4 regions of the Providencia alcalifaciens genome follow, and region 2 is predicted to be linked to each of the others. Evidence: predicted binding sites of a transcription regulator. Region 2 holds the regulator's gene; each other region holds the start of a gene.
What was found. The regulator CRP, encoded in region 2, controls carbon source genes, mostly activating them, when cyclic AMP is high. The targets are predictions, from matches to a motif close to ATGTGANNNNNNTCACAT.
Positions count from the first base shown of each region.

Region 1: a site for CRP is predicted at 2,714-2,731, ahead of udp (uridine phosphorylase). Genes of this name have one in related genera too.
Region 3: a site for CRP is predicted at 3,774-3,791, ahead of msrB (peptide-methionine (R)-S-oxide reductase MsrB). Genes of this name have one in related genera too.
Region 4: a site for CRP is predicted at 3,130-3,147, ahead of deoC (deoxyribose-phosphate aldolase). Genes of this name have one in related genera too.

Region 1 is NZ_OU659204.1:627,348-632,913, forward strand. Features, by position in the region: gene LDO73_RS02735 (DeoR/GlpR family DNA-binding transcription regulator) at 1-154, shown strand, start outside; gene denD (D-erythronate dehydrogenase) at 211-1,170, shown strand; gene LDO73_RS02745 (GntP family permease) at 1,182-2,558, shown strand; gene udp (uridine phosphorylase) at 2,858-3,613, shown strand; gene LDO73_RS02755 (tyrosine-protein phosphatase) at 3,895-4,677, shown strand; gene LDO73_RS02760 (DedA family protein) at 4,805-5,335, shown strand; gene rmuC (DNA recombination protein RmuC) at 5,441-5,566, shown strand, end outside.
Region 2 is NZ_OU659204.1:370,740-376,305, forward strand. Features, by position in the region: gene LDO73_RS01635 (aminodeoxychorismate synthase component II) at 1-570, shown strand, start outside; gene LDO73_RS01640 (aspartate aminotransferase family protein) at 702-1,916, shown strand; gene LDO73_RS01645 (hypothetical protein) at 1,977-3,515, opposite strand; gene crp (cAMP-activated global transcriptional regulator CRP) at 3,729-4,361, opposite strand; gene LDO73_RS01655 (OsmC family protein) at 4,685-5,089, shown strand; gene LDO73_RS01660 (phosphoribulokinase) at 5,169-5,566, opposite strand, start outside.
Region 3 is NZ_OU659204.1:2,087,001-2,092,566, forward strand. Features, by position in the region: gene sppA (signal peptide peptidase SppA) at 1-848, shown strand, start outside; gene ansA (asparaginase) at 1,077-2,096, shown strand; gene pncA (bifunctional nicotinamidase/pyrazinamidase) at 2,120-2,740, shown strand; gene LDO73_RS09615 (YeaC family protein) at 2,805-3,098, opposite strand; gene msrB (peptide-methionine (R)-S-oxide reductase MsrB) at 3,231-3,644, opposite strand; gene gapA (glyceraldehyde-3-phosphate dehydrogenase) at 4,001-4,996, shown strand; gene LDO73_RS09630 (D-hexose-6-phosphate mutarotase) at 5,246-5,566, shown strand, end outside.
Region 4 is NZ_OU659204.1:583,788-589,353, forward strand. Features, by position in the region: gene rtcR (RNA repair transcriptional activator RtcR) at 1-374, shown strand, start outside; gene rnz (ribonuclease Z) at 411-1,325, shown strand; gene LDO73_RS02555 (DeoR family transcriptional regulator) at 1,480-2,259, opposite strand; gene deoC (deoxyribose-phosphate aldolase) at 2,306-2,974, opposite strand; gene rbsK (ribokinase) at 3,158-4,078, shown strand; gene fucP (L-fucose:H+ symporter permease) at 4,240-5,547, shown strand.

The sequences.
Region 1 (5,566 bases), 260 kb from region 2:
GGTTTCAGATAGCAGTAAATTCGGTAAATACGGCATGTTCCGTGTCTGCCCATTAGATCAATTGCACGACATCATTTGTGACCAACATTTACCGTCTGATGTGGTGCAACGGATACTCGAAAAAAACATAAAACTTCATTTAATAAATACATAAAAAACATCTTACCTACTGATGCATAGCCCGGCAGGGTTATAGCAAGGAGAATGACAATGAAAGTTATTATTACTGGTGGCGCAGGTTTTCTGGGCCAGCAGCTAGCCGCTGCTTTGCTTAAAAACAACCAAGGATTAAAATTTAACCAGCTCGTTTTAGCGGATATTCAATGCCCTACATCGCCTATTGAAGATCCTCGCGTGAGTTGCGTTGCATTAGACTTAACCCAGCCAGAAGCCGCAGATAAACTGATTGACGCGCAAACTGACGTGGTATTCCACCTTGCTGCGATTGTCAGTAGCCATGCTGAAAGTGATTTTAACTTAGGCATGAAAGTGAATTTTGATGCGACTCGCCAATTGCTTGAAGTCGCTCGCGCTAAAAACCCTGCCATCAAGTTTTTATTCACCAGCTCCCTTGCGGTATTCGGCGGTGAATTACCGGATGTGATCACTGACCTGTGTGTTGTTAACCCGCAATCTTCTTATGGTGCTCAAAAAGCCATGTGTGAATTGATGGTGAACGACTATTCCCGTAAAGGCTATGTGGATGGACGCGTGATGCGCTTACCTACTATCAGTATTCGTCCAGGAGTCCCGAATAAAGCAGCATCTTCTTTTGCTAGCGGTATTATTCGCGAGCCTCTAAATGGGATTGAGAGTGTTTGCCCTGTGTCTCCAGAGTTGGCGCTATGGTTATCTAGCCCAGAAACGGTAATCAACAACTTCATCCATGCGGTTTCAATTCCAGCTGAAAAATTTGGTCTTTCACGTACCGTGAACCTGCCAGGGATCACCGTAACAGTGCAAGAGATGATTGATGCTCTGCGTGATGTCGCAGGTCAACAAGCGGTTGATTTAATTCGCTTTGAACCGGATGAAGCCATCAACCGCATTGTGGCAAGCTGGCCGGGTAAATTCGATATTCGCCGTGCACTGGGTTTAGGCTTTAAAGCTGATGGGTCATTTAGCGATGCGATCCGTTCCTTCATAAAGCACCACGGCTGCGCAAAATAGGAGATTAAACAATGTCCTATATTCCTATTATTGGCCTCGCGGTGGCCATATTTGTCCTTATCTTTTTAGTATTACGAACGCGGGTTCACGCCTTGTTAGCGATGTTGATTGCGGCTGCAATCGCAGGGTTATCAGGTGGATTAACCGCAGCGGAAACCGTCACGGTTATTACAAAGGGCTTTGGTTCGACCCTCGGTAGCATTGGTATTGTTATCGGTCTCGGGGTAATGATGGGAAGGGTGCTGGAAGTGTCCGGTGCTGCTGAGCAGATAGCCTATAGCTTTATCAAATGGTTAGGTAAAAAACGCGAAGAGTGGGCGCTGGCAATTACCGGTTATATTGTCAGTATTCCTATCTTTGTAGACTCTGCATTCGTTATTTTGTATCCGCTGGCAAAAGCGTTAGCGAAGAATGGAAAACGCAGTATTTTAACCCTTGGTGTCGCATTGGCGGGGGGATTAGTTGTTACCCACCATACTGTACCGCCAACTCCGGGCCCTCTCGGTGTTGCAGGGATCTTCGGGGTCGATGTTGGTGCCATGATTTTAGCGGGTATGACGCTGGCGGTGCCGTGTGTCATCGGGATTGTGTTCTACGCCAAATGGTTGGGAACTAAATACCCTGAATTTATGCCAGATGAGACGGGCAGCGAAGATTTAAAAGAAGTGCATGCGCGTTACATGGAAGAAAAAGCCAATAAACCATTACCAAGCTTATTCTTATCATTGTTACCAATCATCACACCAATTCTGTTGATTTTTATTAATGCTATCAACGGATTATTACTGAAAACAGCCGCATTCCAAGGCATGGATGATAATTGGTATTTCCAATCATTCCAATTCTTGGGAGCACCGATTATCGCCTTATCCATTAGCGTCCTGATTTCGGTCTATACGTTAATGCCAAAAGCGTCGAAAGAAGAAGTTATCGACCGTATGGAAGAAGGCTTACAGGCGGCGGGTATCATCCTGCTTGTAACCGGTGCTGGTGGAGCATTAGGTGCGGTATTGCGTGACAGCGGAACGGGAACAATTCTTGCGGAGCATGTCGCGAATTTACCGATTACACCTGTATTAATTCCGTTTATTATCGCGACATTAGTGCGTTTAATTCAGGGGTCTGGAACGGTAGCAATGATCACCGCAGCTTCGATTTCTGCGCCAATCATTAGCCAAATTCCAGATATCAACTTATTAGTTGCGGCCCAAGCGGCAACGATGGGATCTCTGTTCTTCGGTTACTTTAACGACAGCCTTTACTGGGTGGTGAACAGAATGATGGGGATCAAAGACGTTAAACAGCAAATGATTGTTTGGTCTATTCCAACAACAATAGCTTGGGCTATCGGGTTGGTTGGGGTCTTGATCCTTGATGCGGTGTTGTAACGTGATGTAGTACTGTAAATCTAGTATATTGATATTATAGTATTTTTTCTTCTGCCTAATAAAAGCGCCCATTTGGGCGCTTTTTTTCGATAATCACAAACATTCATCTATACTGGGTGTATCTCATTATTCACATTCATCTTAAGAAGACTTATTTGTGATCATGATCTCGTTTTAATGAAATTCAAGTGAACCTGTTTCCATTAAAGTAGATATTGGTCACTAAATTAATCAAAGCTAAGCGCTATATTGACAATAATGTACTAATTCAATGATGCCATTGTGTAAAGGAGTTTGATATGTCTGACGTTTTCCACTTAGGTTTAAAAAAGAGTGACTTACAGGGTGCAACCGTTGCTATTGTTCCTGGGGATCCTAACCGTGTTGAAAAAATTGCACGTCTGATGGACAACCCTGTACATCTGGCTTCATTACGCGAATTCACCTCATGGCGTGGCGAGCTCGATGGCAAAGCTGTGATTGTCTGCTCAACTGGTATTGGTGGTCCATCAACCTCTATTGCAGTTGAAGAGCTGGCTCAGTTAGGTATCCGTACTTTCTTACGTATTGGTACAACGGGTGCAATCCAAGAAAACATTAATGTGGGTGATGTACTTGTCACTACAGGTGCGGTTCGTTTAGATGGCGCAAGCCAGCACTTTGCACCACTGGAATTCCCAGCAGTCGCTGACTTCACTTGTACTAATGCGCTGTATGCTGCGGCGACAGAAGCGGGCGCAACCGTACACGTCGGCATTACCGCATCTTCCGATACCTTCTATCCAGGTCAAGAGCGTTACGATACCTACACCGGTCGCGTAATGCGCCACTTCAGAGGTTCAATGAAAGAGTGGCAAGACATGGGCGTGATGAACTATGAAATGGAATCTGCAACGCTGTTAACCATGTGTGCAAGCCAAGGTCTGCGTGCGGGTATGGTGGCAGGGGTTATCGTAAACCGTACTCAGCAAGAAATTCCAAATGAAGCGCTACTGAAAAAAACAGAAGGCAATGTTCTGAGCATCGTTGTAGAAGCTGCTCGTCGCTTGCTGTAACCCTATTTAGCTGACCCGTTTACTGACTTCACTCGGTTGTGGATTTTTGGTAAACGGGTTCAGTTATCATCGTTTTACCCATGCCTCTTAAATATTCTTGTATTTCTAATTGATCAGCGCAAAATTTATTTTCTCACGTTTTTCTTATTCCCTTCATCGATGAATCTGTTATTGTCATTTAAAACAATTAATAGAAGCCTCTTAAGTTACTCAAATTACAAGTAATTGATGATTTCGTTTATTTTTAGTTTGAGCAATGACAGAGCTAAAAGGGAAAACGTATGTCAACCAAACCTTACCTTCACCCCTCTGTACTGCCTTTAACGGGTGGAATTAACTTTCGTGATTTAGGGGGAAAAAAGCTTTCCAATGGCGGAAAAATAAAGCCCGGTGTTTTATTTCGTTCTGGGGCGCTTGACCGCTTAACCCAAGATGATGAAAAAGTCTTACAGTCACAAAACCTTTTCCAAATCATCGACTATCGTGATGAAGCTGAAATTTTGGATAAACCGGATGTGGTGTGGAGTGGCGCTCATTATGTACATGCCCCTGCGAACCCGCTGGCAAAAGAGGTGAGCGCGAATCTTGATAAACTCACCCCAGAAGTGCTGGAACAGTTTGATCCTCAAGCCTTTATGTTCCGCCTCTATGAGTTGCTTCCATTGAATAATACCGCTTATCACCAATTAGTGAGCATGTTGAAGCAGCCAGAAAAAGGTGGGCTTGTGCAACACTGTGCCGTTGGTAAGGACCGCACCGGGGTTGGCTCGGCGCTTGTGTTGTTTGCGCTGGGTGCAGATGTGAATACCGTGATGGAAGATTACCTTTTAACGAACGAGACGTTAGCACCATTTCGTAACCATTTACTCGATGAATTCTCCAAGACCATGAGTGAACATGTGGTGAAAAAATTCGAATATGTATTTTCTGTTCGTGAAGAATTTTTGCAGACTGCATTGAAAAGCATAGAAAATAATTATGGCGGTGTGGATAGTTGGCTAGAAAAAGACTTTGGTTTAGATAACGCTCAGCGCAGCGTATTACAAAGTTACTTCCTCGAATAAACCTCTGTGGAATTGAAGTTGCAATGCGTCAGTTTTGTTGCAACTTTATTTACTTCCAAGAACTATAATATAGTTACTTAGTCGACTTATAGTTAATAAATCAATCTTAAACTGTAGGAATTCGCCCTTGAGCATTAATGAAATTGTCACGGTCATTACAGAATTCACTCGCGCTCATGAGGTGTGGGCGATCCCTATTGTTTTCATTCTTGCGTTTGGTGAGTCCCTCGCGTTTTTATCATTATTACTCCCTGCGACCGTTATTTTGCTTGGGCTTGGAGCATTGATTGGTGAAAGCGAGATTGCCTTTTTCCCGATTTGGTTAGCCGCCGCATTAGGTGCATTTTTTGGGGATTGGGTCTCTTATTGGTTTGGTTTTCACTATAAAGAAAAAGTTCGCGAAATGTGGCCAATTTCCCGCAATCCTGAAATGATCGACAAAGGACATCGTTTCTTTGAAAAATGGGGTGTTTGGGGAATTTTCTTCGGTCGATTTTTTGGGCCATTACGTGCGGTAGTTCCGCTTGTTGCAGGGATTTGTGAAATGCGACAACGACATTTCCAAGTCGCCAATCTAGCCTCTGCGATGATTTGGGCGTTTGGTATTTTAGCTCCCGGCGCGCTTGGTTTACGTTGGTTTGCGAGCTGGATGGGATAAGCTGCGAAGCCGCTCGCAAAAAGTAGCCGTTGGGAGATTTACCTCTGGACACTTATACAGTATCCCATTACCTTACTCTAGATTTTAAAAAGTAAGGATTGAGTCGTGGATACCTCTCTTTTATATGCAATTATTGGTGCTTTAAGTGGCGTTTTGGTCGGCGGTTTAGCGGTCTGGTTTTCTATTGTCCAAAAAATAGCGGGAAAAGAGCGAGAGCTACAAGAGGTATAT
Region 2 (5,566 bases):
TTACTTATTGATAATTACGATTCATTTACATACAACTTATACCAATATTTCTGCGAACTAGGGGCGGAAGTGCTGGTGAAACGTAATGACGAAATTACCATTGAAGAAATTGAACAATTGGCTCCAACCCATTTGGTCATTTCACCGGGTCCTTGCACGCCTGATGAGGCGGGGATTTCTCTGGAAGCGATAAAACATTTTGCCGGAAAGGTCCCCATCTTGGGGATATGCTTAGGTCATCAAGCCATTGGGCAAGCTTTTGGTGCCTCTGTCGTGAAAGCGAGAGAGGTGATGCACGGCAAAACGTCATCTATCCACCATAATCATCAAGGGGTATTTAAAGGACTCAATCGGCCTTTAACTGTAACTCGCTATCACTCTTTAGTGATTGCGGCGGAAACGCTACCAGCCTCTTTTGATGTCTCCGCGTGGTCATTGAATAATGGGGATATCGATGAAATTATGGGGATCCGCCATAAAACCCTGCCAATTGAAGGGGTTCAATTCCATCCTGAAAGTATTCTCAGTGAGCAAGGCCATGAGCTGCTGAGTAATTTTCTCAAATATTAGTGGTTAATTTTTGCGAATAGCAAAATTAATTATGCATATTTTACCCTTTCCTATTGCTCTTTATTGATTTTTTATTCATATTTGATGCTTATATTTTCACTTAAGCATTCGATAAAGAGCAGGTGAGGGGTATGTCAGAACAACACGCAGTCAATCGGCAAACTTTTGATCAGGTTATGTTACCTATTTTTTCGCCAGCTGAATTTATTCCAGTTAAAGGCGAAGGTAGCCGCGTTTGGGATCAGCAAGGTAAAGAATATATTGATTTCGCAGGCGGGATCGCGGTTTTAGCTCTGGGTCATTGCCATCCAAGTCTAGTTGCTGCTGTTCGTGAACAAAGCGAAAAACTTTGGCATGTGAGCAATGTTTTTACCAATGAACAGGCGTTAAAACTGGCCCAAAAATTAACGAAAGCAACGTTTGCAGATCGCGCATTTTTTGTGAACTCAGGTTCTGAAGCGAATGAAGCCGCATTCAAGTTAGCGCGTCGTTATGCCATCACCAAATATAGCCCATATAAAACGAAGATCATTGCATTCAAGCAAGCGTTCCACGGCAGAACATTATTTACTGTCTCAGTCGGTGGGCAAGCGAAATATGCAGATGGTTTTGGTCCAAAGCCTGCGGATATTATTCACGTGCCTTTTAATGACCTTGATGCCGTTAAAGCCGTGATTGATGAAAATACTTGCGCGGTGGTATTGGAGCCTGTTCAAGGGGAGGGCGGAGTAACCCCGGCGACATCAGAATTTCTGCAAGGAGTACGTAAACTTTGCGATGAAAATAATGCATTACTTATTTTTGATGAAGTGCAAAGTGGTATGGGGCGTACGGGGAAATTATTCTCTTATATGCATTATGGTGTGACTCCCGATATTTTAACCACGGCAAAAGCCCTCGGTGGCGGTTTCCCTATCAGTGCGATGATAACAACTGCGGAAATTGCGAAAACAATGGAAGTAGGTTCACACGGAACAACTTATGGCGGTAATCCGCTGGCGTGTGCGGTCGGTAATGCTGCTTTTGATATTATCAATACCGATGAAGTACTTGATGGGGTTGCTAAACGTCGTGAGTTATTTGTCGCCCATTTAAACAAACTTAATGACCAATATGGAATTTTTGCTGAAATTCGCGGTATGGGCTTATTAATTGGCGCAGAACTAAATGGCAAATTACTGAATCGCTCAAAAGATATTTTGCAAGCTTGTGCGGCAGAAGGGCTGATGATGCTGAATGCGGGCACGAATGTATTGCGCTTTACACCATCGCTGATTATTTCTGAAGATGAAATCAATAGCGGTATGGCGAAGTTAGAAACAGCAATTAGTAAACTGTTGGGTTAATTGTTTTTTTATAGTAACAGAGGCATATTTGCCTCTGTTACTGAACTATTATTCAAGTTGTTACTTGTTATTAAGCTTAGCTAATTTTATTTTAATCTTCGCAGAATGTACTTCTTCTTTGGCTATTTGCTCGCTTAGACTATTTAGACCATGAAGGGTTTCTTGCGTTTTTTCCAACAGCGCATCTAATTTTTTAGTATCGGGTTTTCCTTGATTTGATGCTATGTCTGGTGAGTTTTCATTTAGTGAAAACTGATATTTTTCACTATTATGTTTAGCTCTTAGCATTGATGTTTTAGTTTGGTATATTTTCCCATCAAATTGATATGTTTTTTTCTTTGGCTTCACGAAAAAATATGTTTTTTTCTGCGGTGTCTCTGTATTTTCTGCTTTTTTGCTTTTTAACTCATTATTTTTTTGAGTGGTAATATGATCATTTTTTATATGCATCTTTGTTGTTTCTTCTGAACTATATCCTGATTCCCCCGTTGTTTCTGAAAAATAGCCAGATGAGTTGGAATTTAAGCTTTCATTGCTAGAAAATAGTTTACTTTCTCGTTCGTTCAGTGAATCCATATCTTTAAGAAGTCGATTTATTGACTTCATGTCTGTTTTATCGACAAGTAATTTATCGAGCTGATGAGTTGATGGAATTGCTAATTTAACGAGGCGCTCGGTAATTTTTTTTTGTAAATTATCTTGCAAGTCACTAGTGTCATTATCCCAATCAAGCTCATCATTGAACTCAAATTCGGTATCACTGCTCTTTGTTTTATTCTCATTTTTTATTTTTGAAATAGAATTTTTCTGTATCATGCTTGATTCAGCTTCTTTTTTTATTCTCTCTTCATCTGCTTTTATTGCATTTTCTTTGTCTGTCTCTATTTTTTTTAATTGCTCATCCAGATTGGATTTTAATGATTTTAGCGTGTTAAGGTTATTTTCAATCTTTTGAGTCGAAGCGGTGTTTTGATAAGTTATTACATTGTTTTCTATTGTTTCTTCATGTTTTTTTTGGGTTTCAATTATGTTTTTAAAGGTAACAAAAAATTTTTCATTATTATTTTTTTTAAAGATATTTTTTAAATATCGAATACCTTTTTCATGTGTTGATTTTATTTCTAAAATAAAATTTGAGAATCGGTTTGATGAACGTTTTAAATTAAACTCTTTAAAAGCGTTGGTTTCTGGAGTGCTTTTTTTATCAATTATCATTAGCTCGGCATCCTGTTTTTCATTAATAAATGGTTCGTTTTTTATTGAGACGAAATGGTTAAAAATACGTGGGGATTTAAGAATTAAAAAATGGTCATTAACTTCAATAGCTTCATGGTATTTATAGGGAAGTTTTATTTTCTCTACTGGAGGGGAGTATTTAATTAGGTTAATTTCTTTTTGTTCACTTGGTTCAAAATGGCAAGTCGATACGGCAAAATGTTTTTTTTGATAATTTAAATTAGGTAGGTGGTTATTTTCAGATACGCATAAACTAATATTATTTGTTTTTTTTATTTCATTAGATAATGATGAAGTGGTTATCATTTTATTATCATTGATATTAATGATGCTTTCGTTTCTTGGATTGATATTTTTAATCATCGTGTCGTCAACTCTTAATAATGGTTTAGTTACCACTATCTTAGTTTGATAATTAACTATAATTATATAAAGAAACGATACTCATCAATGAACATATATAAATGAGGGGGGAATATAAAGGATCTTAATTGAGAGAAAAATAGCTTTGTACGTGAAGTATAAAGCTATTTCAATATAGAAGCCTCACCAAGAAGGGTGAGGCTAACAAGGGGATCAGCGAGTACCGTAAACAACAATCGTTTTGCCGTGTGCGGAGATTAAGTTTTGATCTTCCAGCATCTTTAAAATACGACCGACAGTTTCGCGAGAACAACCTACGATTTGACCGATTTCCTGACGAGTAATTTTGATTTGCATACCGTCTGGGTGAGTCATCGCATCAGGCTGCTTAGCTAAATTCAATAATGTTTGAGCAATACGACCAGTAACATCTAAGAATGCAAGGTTACCCACTTTTTCGGACGTGGTTTGTAAACGACTCGCCATTTGCGCAGAAAGGCGCATCAGAATATCTGGATTGACTTGAATCAGCTGACGGAATTTTTTGTAAGAAATTTCCGCGACTTCGCAAGCAACTTTCGCGCGAACCCACGCAGTTCGTTCTTGCCCTTCTTCAAATAACCCAAGTTCGCCAATGAAATCTCCCTGATTTAAGTAAGAGAGAATCATTTCCTTGCCTTCTTCATCTTTGATTAAAACAGCCACTGAGCCTTTAACAATGTAGTAAAGGGTTTCTGCTTTTTCACCCTGATGTATCAGAGTGCTCTTGGATGGATACTTATGAATATGGCAGTGTGACAAAAACCATTCAAGAGTAGGGTCTGTTTGTGGCTTGCCGAGAACCATTAGCGTTATCCTCTGTATGTTATTGCAACCTTTCGAAAAGTAGGGAAAGGCTGACTTCAAAGTGTCTAGCTTAGCATATTAAGTCACATTGATACCCATTATTAATATCGCCCTAGGTCAATGCAAATTAATATCAATTGTATAATATAATCAATTAAATCGTTGAGTATTGATCTTAATCCTATCAACTAACCATTGTTTGTATCATATCCAATGCGGAAAGTCTCCCCTGTATCGCTTCAGCTTAATAATGCTGATATAACATTATCTAGATATATGGAACAATGTGGCGATAAATATCACTATTTTCGAGAGGAATAAAAATGGAAGCACGCGTAAAGTGGGTTGAAGGGCTCTCTTTTCTAGGTGAGTCAGCATCAGGTCATCAAATTATGATGGATGGCAATGCAGGCGACAAAGCACCAAGTCCGATGGAAATGGTTCTAATGGCGGCAGGCGGATGCAGTGCGATTGATGTGGTTTCTATTTTACAAAAAGGTCGTCAGGATATTGTTGATTGTGAAGTGAAGTTAACTTCACAACGTCGTGAAGAAGCCCCGCGTTATTTTACGGATATCAACCTGCATTTTATTGTGACGGGACGTGAATTAACGGACAAAGTGGTGGAGCGTGCGGTTCAACTTTCAGCAGAAAAATATTGTTCCGTTGCTATCATGTTAGAAAAAACGGTAAATGTGACTCATAGTTTCGAAATTAAAATGCCGTAATTGTTTTCTTGATAATAAGATGCTTATCGATAATTAAGATAAACATCTTATTATTTATCTATTTAATTAGAATCTCAAACTATCCATTTCGTTGTTTCATTAGTTTTTCTACTAATGGCATCATAATAAGCTCCATCGCGAGTCCTAATTTCCCACCGGGTACTACAATGGTATTTATCGCTGAAATAAACGAGCCATTTAACATGGATAATAAATAAGGAAAATCGATCTGTTCTAATCCTCTAAAGCGAATAACGATAAAACTTTCGTCCTGTGAAGGAATTGCTTTGGCAGAAAAAGGGTTAGAGGTGTCAACGGTAGGAACCCGTTGGAAGTTAATATGAGTACGAGAAAACTGTGGCGTAATATAGTTAATATAATCACCCATCGAACGTACCACGGAATCCATGACTGCTTCACGAGAATGCCCTCGCTCGGTGGTATCGCGGATCAATTTCTGAATCCATTCAAGGTTAA
Region 3 (5,566 bases), 1.7 Mb from region 2:
AAGGTGCCATCATGGATGGCCCTCAAACTCCCGGTATTGCAGGTGGCGAAACCCTCGCAGCTCAAATCCGTGATGCGCGTTTAAATGAAAACATTAAAGCCATCGTATTACGTGTTAATAGCCCTGGGGGAAGTGTCAGCGCTTCTGACCTGATCCGCAGTGAATTAGCCGCAGCCCGCGCCGCGAAGAAACCTGTCGTCGTATCAATGGGGGGCATGGCCGCATCAGGCGGTTACTGGATCTCAACGCCAGCCGACTACATCATTGCGAGTCCAAGCACCTTAACCGGCTCTATCGGTATTTTCGGTGTGATCAATACCTTTGAAAGCTCATTAGAATCCATCGGCGTTTATACTGACGGTGTTTCGACTTCCCCATTAGCGGGCGTTTCTGTCACTAAAGGGATCAGCCCACAATTTTCCGATATGATGCAAATCACCATCGAAAATGGCTACCAAACCTTTATTGGTTTAGTCGCTCAATCTCGCCATAAAACACCGGAAGAAATCGATAAGATTGCTCAAGGTCGTGTTTGGATTGGTAAGGATGCCATGAAGATTGGTTTAGTCGATGAACTCGGTGATTTCGATGATGCAGTTGCAAAAGCCGCCGAATTAGCGAAAGTAAAATCTGTCGAGCTGGATTGGATGCAACCGGAACTGTCCTTTATGGATCAGTTGATCCTTGAACTGACAAGTAACGTTCAAGTCATGATGCCTGATGCATTGCAAACATTCCTACCACCAGCGGTCGCTACTGATATTCGCCGCCAAGCTCAGTTTTTCTTAAAAATGAACGATCCACAAAATCGTTACGCATTTTGCTTAAACTGCGCGGAAATTAACTAATTATTCATTTCCACCCATGGCTCCCCTCTCAAGGCAACCTTAGAGGGGCTGCCATTCGCGGTCAATGACGCTGGCGTAAACTGAAGTTGCCATCACAACAATCTGCAATATCTTGTTTTATCCATAGATTATCTCCAGTAAATAAGCCAAAATCCTTATAATCCAAATTATTCACACACAGAATTTCTTATTCATACAGAACTTCATCTGTCATCGTTAGGTAACAAAATGCAGAAGAAATCGATTTATGTCGTTTATACGGGTGGCACCATCGGCATGCGCCATTCTCCTCAAGGCTATATTCCTGTTTCTGGTCACCTACAGGCACAATTAGCCCAAATGCCTGAGTTTCATCGCCCTGAAATGCCAACATTTACGATTCGTGAACATCAGCCGTTAATCGACTCTTCGGACATTACACCAGAAGATTGGCAAAATATTGCCGATGACATCAGTGAAAATTACGATAAATATGATGGTTTTGTGATCCTTCATGGCACTGACACCATGGCATTTACCGCTTCTGCTCTCTCCTTTATGTTTGAAAACTTGAAGAAGCCGATTATTGTGACAGGGTCACAGATTCCACTGGAAGCGCTACGCTCCGATGGGCAAACCAACCTGCTTAATGCCCTCTATTTAGCGGCAAACTATCCAGTCAACGAAGTGGGTTTATTCTTCAATAACAAACTGTACCGCGGTAACCGCACAGTGAAAGCCCATGCCGATGGTTTTGAAGCTTTCACCTCGCCAAACTGTTCCCCATTGATGGAAGCCGGTATTCATATCCGTGCTTTCAATGCCTGCCCTGCACCGATTGGTGTTGGCGAATTAAAAACCCATCGCATTACTCCGCAGCCCATTGGAGTTGTCACGCTCTACCCGGGGTTATCGATAGAAATCGTACGAAATATTCTTCAGCAACCGGTTAAAGCGCTAATCTTGCGCTCTTACGGTGTTGGTAATGCCCCTCAGCAACCGGAGCTTCTGCGTATTCTTCGTGAAGCGACTTCTCGCGGCATTATTGTCGTAAACCTCACCCAATGTATTTCTGGGCGGGTAAATATGGAAGGTTACGCCACAGGACATGCATTAGCAGAATCTGGAGTGATCAGTGGTTTTGATATGACTTTTGAAGCGGCATTGAGTAAATTACATTACTTACTAAGCCAAGATTATACCTCTGAGCTTATTCGAGAATTAATGCAGAATAACTTGCGTGGTGAATTAAGCTACGCCGATGAATAAGCCCTAACTTACTGAGAAAAAAGATGAAATCAGCGTTACTGTTAGTCGACTTACAAAATGATTTTTGTACTGGCGGAGCTCTCGCTGTAAAACAAAGCGAACAGGTTATTGAAACCGCTAACCAAGTTATTGAACAATGCCAAAAACAGGGTATCACGGTGATCGCCAGCCAAGATTGGCATCCAGAAAACCATCTCAGTTTTGCCGCGAACTCTGGCCAACCTGTTGGCACCCTTGGTGAGCTTAATGGATTACCACAGGTCTGGTGGCCAATTCACTGCGTACAAGGCTCCCATGGCGCTGATTTTCATCCAGAGCTTAATCGCCAAGCTATTCAAAAGGTATTTACTAAAGGTGAAAATCCGCAGGTAGATAGCTACAGCGCCTTTTTTGATAATGATCGAATCAGCCAAACTGAACTTCATTCATGGCTTCAGCTGCAACAAATCAGCCATTTAATGATTATGGGCATTGCGACCGACTATTGTGTGAAGTTTACTGTACTGGACGCGCTGAGACTGGGATACCGCGTTGATGTGCTAACGGATGGGTGCCGTGGTGTTAATCTAGCCCCTGAGGATAGCCAGAAGGCGTTAGCAGAAATGCAGAGTGCGGGTGCTAAGTTAGTGATATTGCCACTCTAGCGTTTCCATCACCCTACTAATGGGTTTCAAATTTTGGCCCTGCTAATTTGCAGGGCTAAATATTTTATTCGTCGCTTTCTTGCGGTTTCAATGTCGCTAACCGATCCCCTTGAAAAAGCGCTTTTAATTCTTGTTTGCTCTTCATGGTAATTTGACCGTCAGTACCGACCGTCATATGCTCCGCATCATGATTATGGCGAGACTGCCATAACATCACCATCTGCAACGTATTTTCTTTCTGCTCTGGCGTTAATGCTACACCATCTGGCCATTTGCCCAACTCCACTGCAGTCACTAAACGCTGGTAAATTTCAGGGGTCATGACAGACAGTAATTGTTCTATTTGTTGTGCATCCATTTCTACGCTCACGTTACGCCTCATCACATCAATTTAGTAGCAATCAATATAATTATTTTTTATTGTCTTTTGAATAATCAGCTGAATCGTTATTGCTGAATATATTTTCACACTTCAGCAAGCTTCAGCTCCTTATCCGGCGGTCTTTTCACCCGTTTGGTCATCCGTAAAACTTAGCGATGCTGAATTTATGCAGTAACGCTGTCCGGTTGGTTGTGGGCCATCAGGAAATACATGTCCAAGGTGCGAATTGCAATTGCCACAGCGCACTTCAATACGATGCATTCCATGAGAAAAATCTTCGATAAATTTTATCAAACTTTCATCAATTGGTTGAAAGAAACTCGGCCATCCGCAGCCTGCATCAAATTTGGTCTCAGAAAGGAATAAAGGGGTTCCACAACAGAGACATTCATACACGCCATCTTTACGGTTATGCAATAATTGACCACTAAATGGGGGCTCTGTGCCAGCTTGTTGTGTGACATACAGTTGGACTTGGTTAAGCTTTGATAAATCAACAACTTGCTTATCTTTATTCGACATCGATTACCTACTCTTTTTCAAAAAGATGCGCATTAAAGCCATTTCGCATCCATTTCAAGCAACAAAAACTTAACAACGCTCAGTGGAAAACTATTCTAGACTATTAAGGTTAGAACTTTACGGTTTGATTTGTGATGAGCCTCACATATATCACTGATGGATGGTTTCATTATGCTGAACAATCCCGATAATACGTGCGGCTGTATTTGCTGCTGAAGTGACTGACAAATATGCAGATAGTGGTATCAGAATTGATTTTTTTCAATAATTGACACGATTCCGCTTGACGGCTGGCAAGGTTTTGGTAACTTTAAGTACATCTTAATTCACGAAATAAAATAGCTGGTGGAAATACTATGACTATCAAAGTAGGTATTAATGGTTTTGGTCGTATCGGCCGTATCGTTTTCCGTGCTGCACAAGAGCGTTCTGACATCGAAATCGTTGCTATCAACGACCTGCTCGATGCAGAGTACATGGCATACATGTTGAAATACGACTCAACTCACGGTCGTTTCAACGGTACTGTTGAAGTTAAAGATGGTCACTTAGTTGTTAACGGTAAAAAAATCCGTGTTACAGCAGAGAAAGATCCTGCAAACCTGAAATGGAACGAAGTCGGTGTTGATGTTGTTGCTGAAGCAACTGGTATCTTCCTGACTGACGAGACTGCTCGTAAACACATCCAAGCAGGCGCGAAGAAAGTTGTGTTAACTGGTCCTTCTAAAGATGACACTCCAATGTTCGTTATGGGCGTTAACCACAAAGCTTACGCAGGTCAAGAAATCGTTTCTAACGCATCTTGCACAACTAACTGCTTAGCTCCACTGGCTAAAGTTATCAACGACAAATTTGGTATCGTTGAAGGTCTGATGACCACTGTTCACGCAACCACAGCAACTCAAAAAACTGTTGATGGCCCTTCTCACAAAGACTGGCGTGGTGGTCGTGGTGCTTCTCAGAACATCATCCCATCTTCAACTGGTGCTGCTAAAGCTGTAGGTAAAGTTATTCCTGAGCTGAACGGTAAACTGACTGGTATGTCTTTCCGTGTTCCAACTCCTAACGTTTCTGTTGTTGACCTGACTGCACGTCTGGCAAAACCAGCAACTTACGCACAAATCTGTGACGCTATCAAAGAAGCGGCAGAAGGCGAACTGAAAGGCGTTCTGGGTTACACTGAAGACGACGTTGTATCTACCGATTTCAACGGCGAAAAACTGACTTCAGTATTCGATGCTAAAGCTGGTATCGCTCTGAACGACAACTTTGTGAAACTGGTTTCTTGGTATGACAACGAAACTGGTTACTCTAACAAAGTTCTAGACCTGATCGCTCACATCTCTAAATAAGAGCTGTTTAGCTATTAGTCTGACTGAGCCGCCTCTTGGCGGCTCTTTTGTATCTGCGTGTATTACAAAAAGCCACATCCCAGCTCAATATACTCCAAGCTGTGTCCCCCGCGTCATTCAATGCCACTTGCAGTATCGTGAGTTTGTTATATTGTTATTTCTAGTTACAGCCCTATTTATAGGCGCAGTTCAATTTATAGTCGCTGATTTAGGTCGTGATGATGGACCAACAACCACAGGCGCAAGACAATGCATGATAAAATTTTTGCTTTACCTGTTATCAAACAAATTTCCCCTTACATTACCCAACGTCAACTTGGGGATTTACCACTGATCGTCATTTCGCACCCAAAAGTACGTGGTGCCGTGAGCCTACAAGGTGCCCACTTAATTGACTGGCAACCCGCGGGCCAAAAACCCTGTCTTTGGTTAAGTCCCGAAAGTGCGTTTAAAGAAGGAGTTGCCATTCGTGGCGGCATTCCTATTTGCTGGCCATGGTTTGGTCCTGTAAATAGCCCTAGTCACGGATTTGCCCGTATTTTACCTTGGCAATTTACAGCACATAATGAA
Region 4 (5,566 bases), 210 kb from region 2:
AGTTTGCTTGCTCCTCTCAAGCCGCATGGCGTGGTAACTTCCGTGAGCTAGGCGCTTCAATTTCCCGAATGGCAACCTTTGCGGAACGTGGGCGCATTTCGCAATCAGTGGTGGAGGAAGAAATTCAGCGCCTGAGTCAGCAGTGGCAGCCTAAATCTAAACTACAGCTGCCCGAACAAGTGGGGGAAATCGACCTGTTTGAGCAGCAGCAGCTCGCCACTGTACTGGATGTGTGCCGAAAATCTTCATCATTATCAGAAGCCGGTCGCACATTGTTTGCGGTGTCTCGCCAACAGAAAAAACAACCGAATGATGCCGACCGGCTACGTAAATATTTAGCTAAGTTTGGGTTGGATTGGGATCAGATCAGATAGATTTAAATAATAATAACGATAAAACAAGGAATTATGATGGAACTGACTTTCTTGGGTACTAGCGCAGGTGTGCCAACAAAAGAGCGCAATGTCACCAGTATGATATTAAATTTAGTCGGTATCCGTAAAAGCTACTGGCTCTTTGACTGTGGCGAAGGTACCCAGCACCGAATTTTAAATAGCCCCTTTAAAACACCTAAAATCGAGAAGATTTTTATTACCCATTTACACGGTGACCATATTTTTGGTTTACCGGGATTGCTGTGTAGTCGTTCTATGGGGGGAACGACGGATCCCTTGAGACTATATGGACCAAAAGGGTTGAAGCAGTATGTGGAAACCGTTTTATCAGTGAGCGACTCCTATATGACTTATCCTCTTGAAATTGTAGAAATTGAGGCAGGTAAGTTATTTGATGATGGGGAGCTAATTGTCACAGCGTATCGGTTGGATCACCGCGTAGAATGTTATGGCTATCGTATTGAAGAGCATCCAAAACCGGGGGCGCTAAATGTGCAAAAACTGGAGCAAGATGGGATCCCTCGCGGGCCTTGGATGCAGGCGCTGAAAAAGGGTGAAGTTATTGAGCTAGAAGATGGCCGTATCGTGAATGGGGCTGACTACCTTGGTGAGCCAGTTGCAGGTAAAGTGGTCGCGATTTTTGGGGATACTATTCCAACACCAGACGCGTTGTTATTGGCAAAAAATGCCGATGTGATGGTGCATGAAACGACGTTAGAAGTGGCGCTAGAGGCGAAAGCCAATGAACATGGGCACTCTTCTACCCGCCAAGCGGCGCAGCTAGCCAAACAAGCGGGGGTAAAACGGTTTATTGCGACGCATATCAGTGGGCGTTATGGACCTGATGAAATTCCACGTTTACTGGCGGAGTGCCAAGCTGAGTTTCCTGAGACGCAAATAGCGGAAGATTATTTGACGGTGAGAGTTTAGTTTTGAAGCAATCGACACGCATAAGGAAAACGTGTCGAAAAACTGACAGAAAATGTACATATAGGAAAATCGTGTCGATTCAATCGACACATAGATATGAAATGTCGATTTTTATTGTAAAAATCGACATATAAAGATGAAGGGATATATCGTACTAGTAAATCACTTTCACAAACCCATTGCGGCAGTAAGTTTCGTACTCATCACTCAGCTGTCGGTTTGTCACTATCACATCAAACTGGGACAGTTCGCCCATATTGGCGGTCGCCACTTCATCAAACAGATTGTAAGGCGCTAATAAAATCTTACGGATAGATTTTTCCATACCTTTCTTTTTCATCGGTAAATCATCGAGATTATAGCAAGTCACCCCGTAGGTGCTGTGAACCCCAGTGGCAGACATAAATGCTTTTTTGGGGTTAATGGAATCGAGTAAAGAGGGCAGCGTAGGGCTGTAAAAAGAATCACTTTTTGGGCGATATTCTCCACCACACAGTAGCGCTGTGGCATTTTTTTTCTGGCTCAATGCGAGAAAAACGTTATGAGAATAACAAATTCCGGTAAAGCTAATTTCTTCTGGAATTAAGGCTATCAAGGTCGCCATTTCGATGCCATTGTCGAAAAAGATCACATCGTCTTCACTGACCATACTGGCGGCTAAATTTGGGATATACAGGTCTTCAGTTTGATCTGGCGTGAAAATATCGGCATGAGGTTCGTGAGGGGCTAAGGTGGTAGGTTGAGTGACAGAAACAATATAGCCACCAAGCAGTGACATCGGGATAGGGCCTTCGGTATCCGCATTAAGATCTCGACGAATGGTCATTTCAGAGACTTCGAGTATTCTCGCGGCTTCTTTAAGATGAATGCGTCCTGAACGTTTAATACATTCACTTAATCGGCGAAGGCGTTCTTTTTGTTTAGTTTCTATCACCCTGCAATCCTTTTTATGATGGCGCGGACGAACCGCGCCCCGTTGTTTAGTAGTCACTTGGAGTGATATTTTCTCCAGTCACAATTGAGACACTTGCGCTTGCGCCAACACGGTTAGCACCCGCTTCAATCATTTTAATTGCGGTTTCGCGAGTACGAACGCCGCCAGATGCTTTAACGCCAATTTCATTACCAACGACTTTGCGCATCAAGGCAACATGATGCTCGGTGGCACCCATTGTACTGAATCCTGTTGAAGTTTTCACAAAACCAACTTTCATTGTGCGGCAAATTTCACAAACTTGTGTGATTTCTTCATCAGTTAACAGGCAGTTCTCTAAAATAACTTTCAAAGTGGCATCACCACAAGCGGAAAATACCGCTTCGATATCACGACGAACGAACTCTAAATCACCGCTTTTTAGCATGCCAACGTTGATAACCATATCCACTTCATCAGCACCACGGCGTACCGCTTCTGCTGCTTCAAATGCTTTAGTTTCTGTTAAACCAGCACCTAATGGGAATCCTACCACACAGCAAACTTTTACATCGCTATCTTTTAAGCATTCATTTGCAAGTGGAACATAACCGGTATTAACACACACAGAGGCAAAGTGGTATTGCGCAGCTTCTGCACATAACTTTTTGATATCACTGACAGTTGCGTCTGCGGCTAATAATGTGTGATCAATATATTTCGCTAAATCTTGCATTTTATACCTTCCTATATAATGAAAATTAGGATAAACGTGGGTTAGATAACAATGAATGAGGAAATGTGGCAGATGTAACACTTGATCATTCGTTATTCGAGATCCTAATCACAAATGATATTTTTGCAACATGATAATGTTAGAATCATATCATTATGTGATTTATTTAACACGAGGGACGTCATGGATATAGCAGTTATCGGTTCAAATATGGTCGATTTGATCACTTACATCGACCAAATGCCAAAAGAGGGTGAAACCCTCGAAGCGCCAGCATTCAAAATTGGTTGTGGCGGTAAAGGCGCAAACCAAGCGGTTGCAGCGGCAAAATTGAACTCAAAAGTGATTATGTTAACCAAAGTCGGTGACGATATTTTTGCGGATAATACCATTCGTAATCTTGAGTCCTACGGCATCAATACCCGTTATGTAGAAAAGGTACCTTGTACATCGAGCGGTGTTGCCCCGATTTTTGTCAACCAAAATTCGTCTAACAGTATTTTGATTGTCAAAGGAGCGAATAAATTCTTATCTCCAGAAGATATCGACCGCGCTGCGGAAGATCTGAAAAAATGCAAATTGATCGTATTGCAGCTGGAAGTACAGCTGGAAACGGTTTACCACGCGATTGCTTTCGGGAATAAGCACAACATTCCTGTGTTACTTAACCCTGCGCCAGCACAACGCGCACTGGATTTAGATTACGCATGCCGTTGTGATTTCTTTGTACCGAATGAAACCGAGTTAGAGATTCTGACCAATATGCCTGTGGACACCATGGATGACGTGCGTCGTGCTGCACAATCCCTGTTAGACAAAGGCTTGAAAAACCTGATTGTCACTTTAGGTGATAAAGGTGCGCTATGGATGACTCGCGATAGTGAGCTGTTCATTCCGGCTATCAAAGTTAACGCGATTGATACCAGTGGTGCTGGCGATGCGTTTATCGGCTGCTTCTCTCATTATTATGTCCACACTGGAAATATCGAGGAAGCGATGAAAAAAGCGGTTCTATTCTCGGCTTTTAGTGTAACCGGAAAAGGTACGCAATCTTCTTACCCAAGTATCGAGCAGTTCAGTGAGTTTGTGCAGTTGAATAATTAGTATTAACCATCTTTCAAGCGCCAGAAGCATTACCTGTACCCACAATATTTGCTCTGAATTTGAATGATGTTGAGCATGACCGGTTGAAATAAAGGTTGCCGTTAGAGCACTAAAGCCTGTTTAACCGGTTAAAAATATAATAAAAACGATTAAGGGTTAATATGAACATCAAAAATATTACTCAGTTACCAGATGGTTACCTGAGCAGAACACCTATATTCCAATTTATCCTACTTTCCTGCTTATTTCCGCTCTGGGGATGCGCAGCAGCACTGAATGATATTTTAATCACACAGTTTAAAAGCGTTTTTGAACTCAGTAACTTTGCCTCTGCATTAGTGCAAAGTGCGTTTTATGGCGGTTACTTTTTGATTGCTATCCCTGCCTCACTGGTTATCAAGAAAACCAGCTATAAATACGCGATTATGATCGGGCTTATTTTGTATATCGCGGGTTGTTCCATGTTCTTCCCTGCGTCTCATATGGCGACTTACACCATGTTCTTAGCCGCGATTTTTGCTATCGCGATTGGATTAAGTTTCCTTGAAACCGCTGCGAACACTTACAGTTCGATGATTGGTCCAAAGCAGTATGCGACTCTGCGTCTGAATATTAGCCAAACTTTCTACCCAATCGGTGCCGCGGGCGGGATCTTACTGGGTAAATATTTAGTGTTCTCAGAAGGTGAAAGCTTACAAAATCAAATGGCGGGAATGGACGCAACACAGCTTCATGAATTCCGTCTGGCTATGTTAGAAAATACCCTCGAACCATACCGCTATATGATCATGGTTTTGGTCGTGGTCATGATTCTGTTTTTACTGACTAAATTCCCGAAATGTAAAGTGGCAGAAACGGTGGATCATAAACGTCCTTCTGCACTGGATACCTTAAAATATTTAGCCAAAAACAGCCGCTTTAGAAAAGGGATCATCGCCCAGTTCTTATATGTGGGCATGCAAGTTGCAGTGTGGTCGTTCACCATCCGCTTAGCGCTGGAAATGGGGGATATCAACGAGCGAGATGCCTCTAACTTTATGGTGTACAGCTTCGCCTGTTTCTTCATTGGTAAGTTTATTGCCAACATCTTAATGACTCGCTTTAACGCCGATAAAGTACTGATTATCTATTCGATTATTGGTGTGCTGTTCCTGGTGTATGTGGCCTTTATGCCAAGCTTCACCGCAGTGTATGCGGCAGTATTAGTGAGTATTCTGTTTGGACCATGCTGGGCAACTATCTATGCCGGCACTTTGGAAACCGTCGACAACGAGCATACTGAAATGGCGGGTGCGGTGATTGTAATGGCGATTGTGGGTGCGGCAGTTGTGCCTGCTATTCAAGGTTATGTCGCGGATATCACCCACTCTCTGCAACTCTCTTTCTTAGTTTCAATGTTGTGCTTCGTCTACGTGGGCATTTACTTCGTTGGCGAACGTCGCTTTAAAGCTAAACAACAAGCCAAATAATTAACTGTTACTCAGGGTA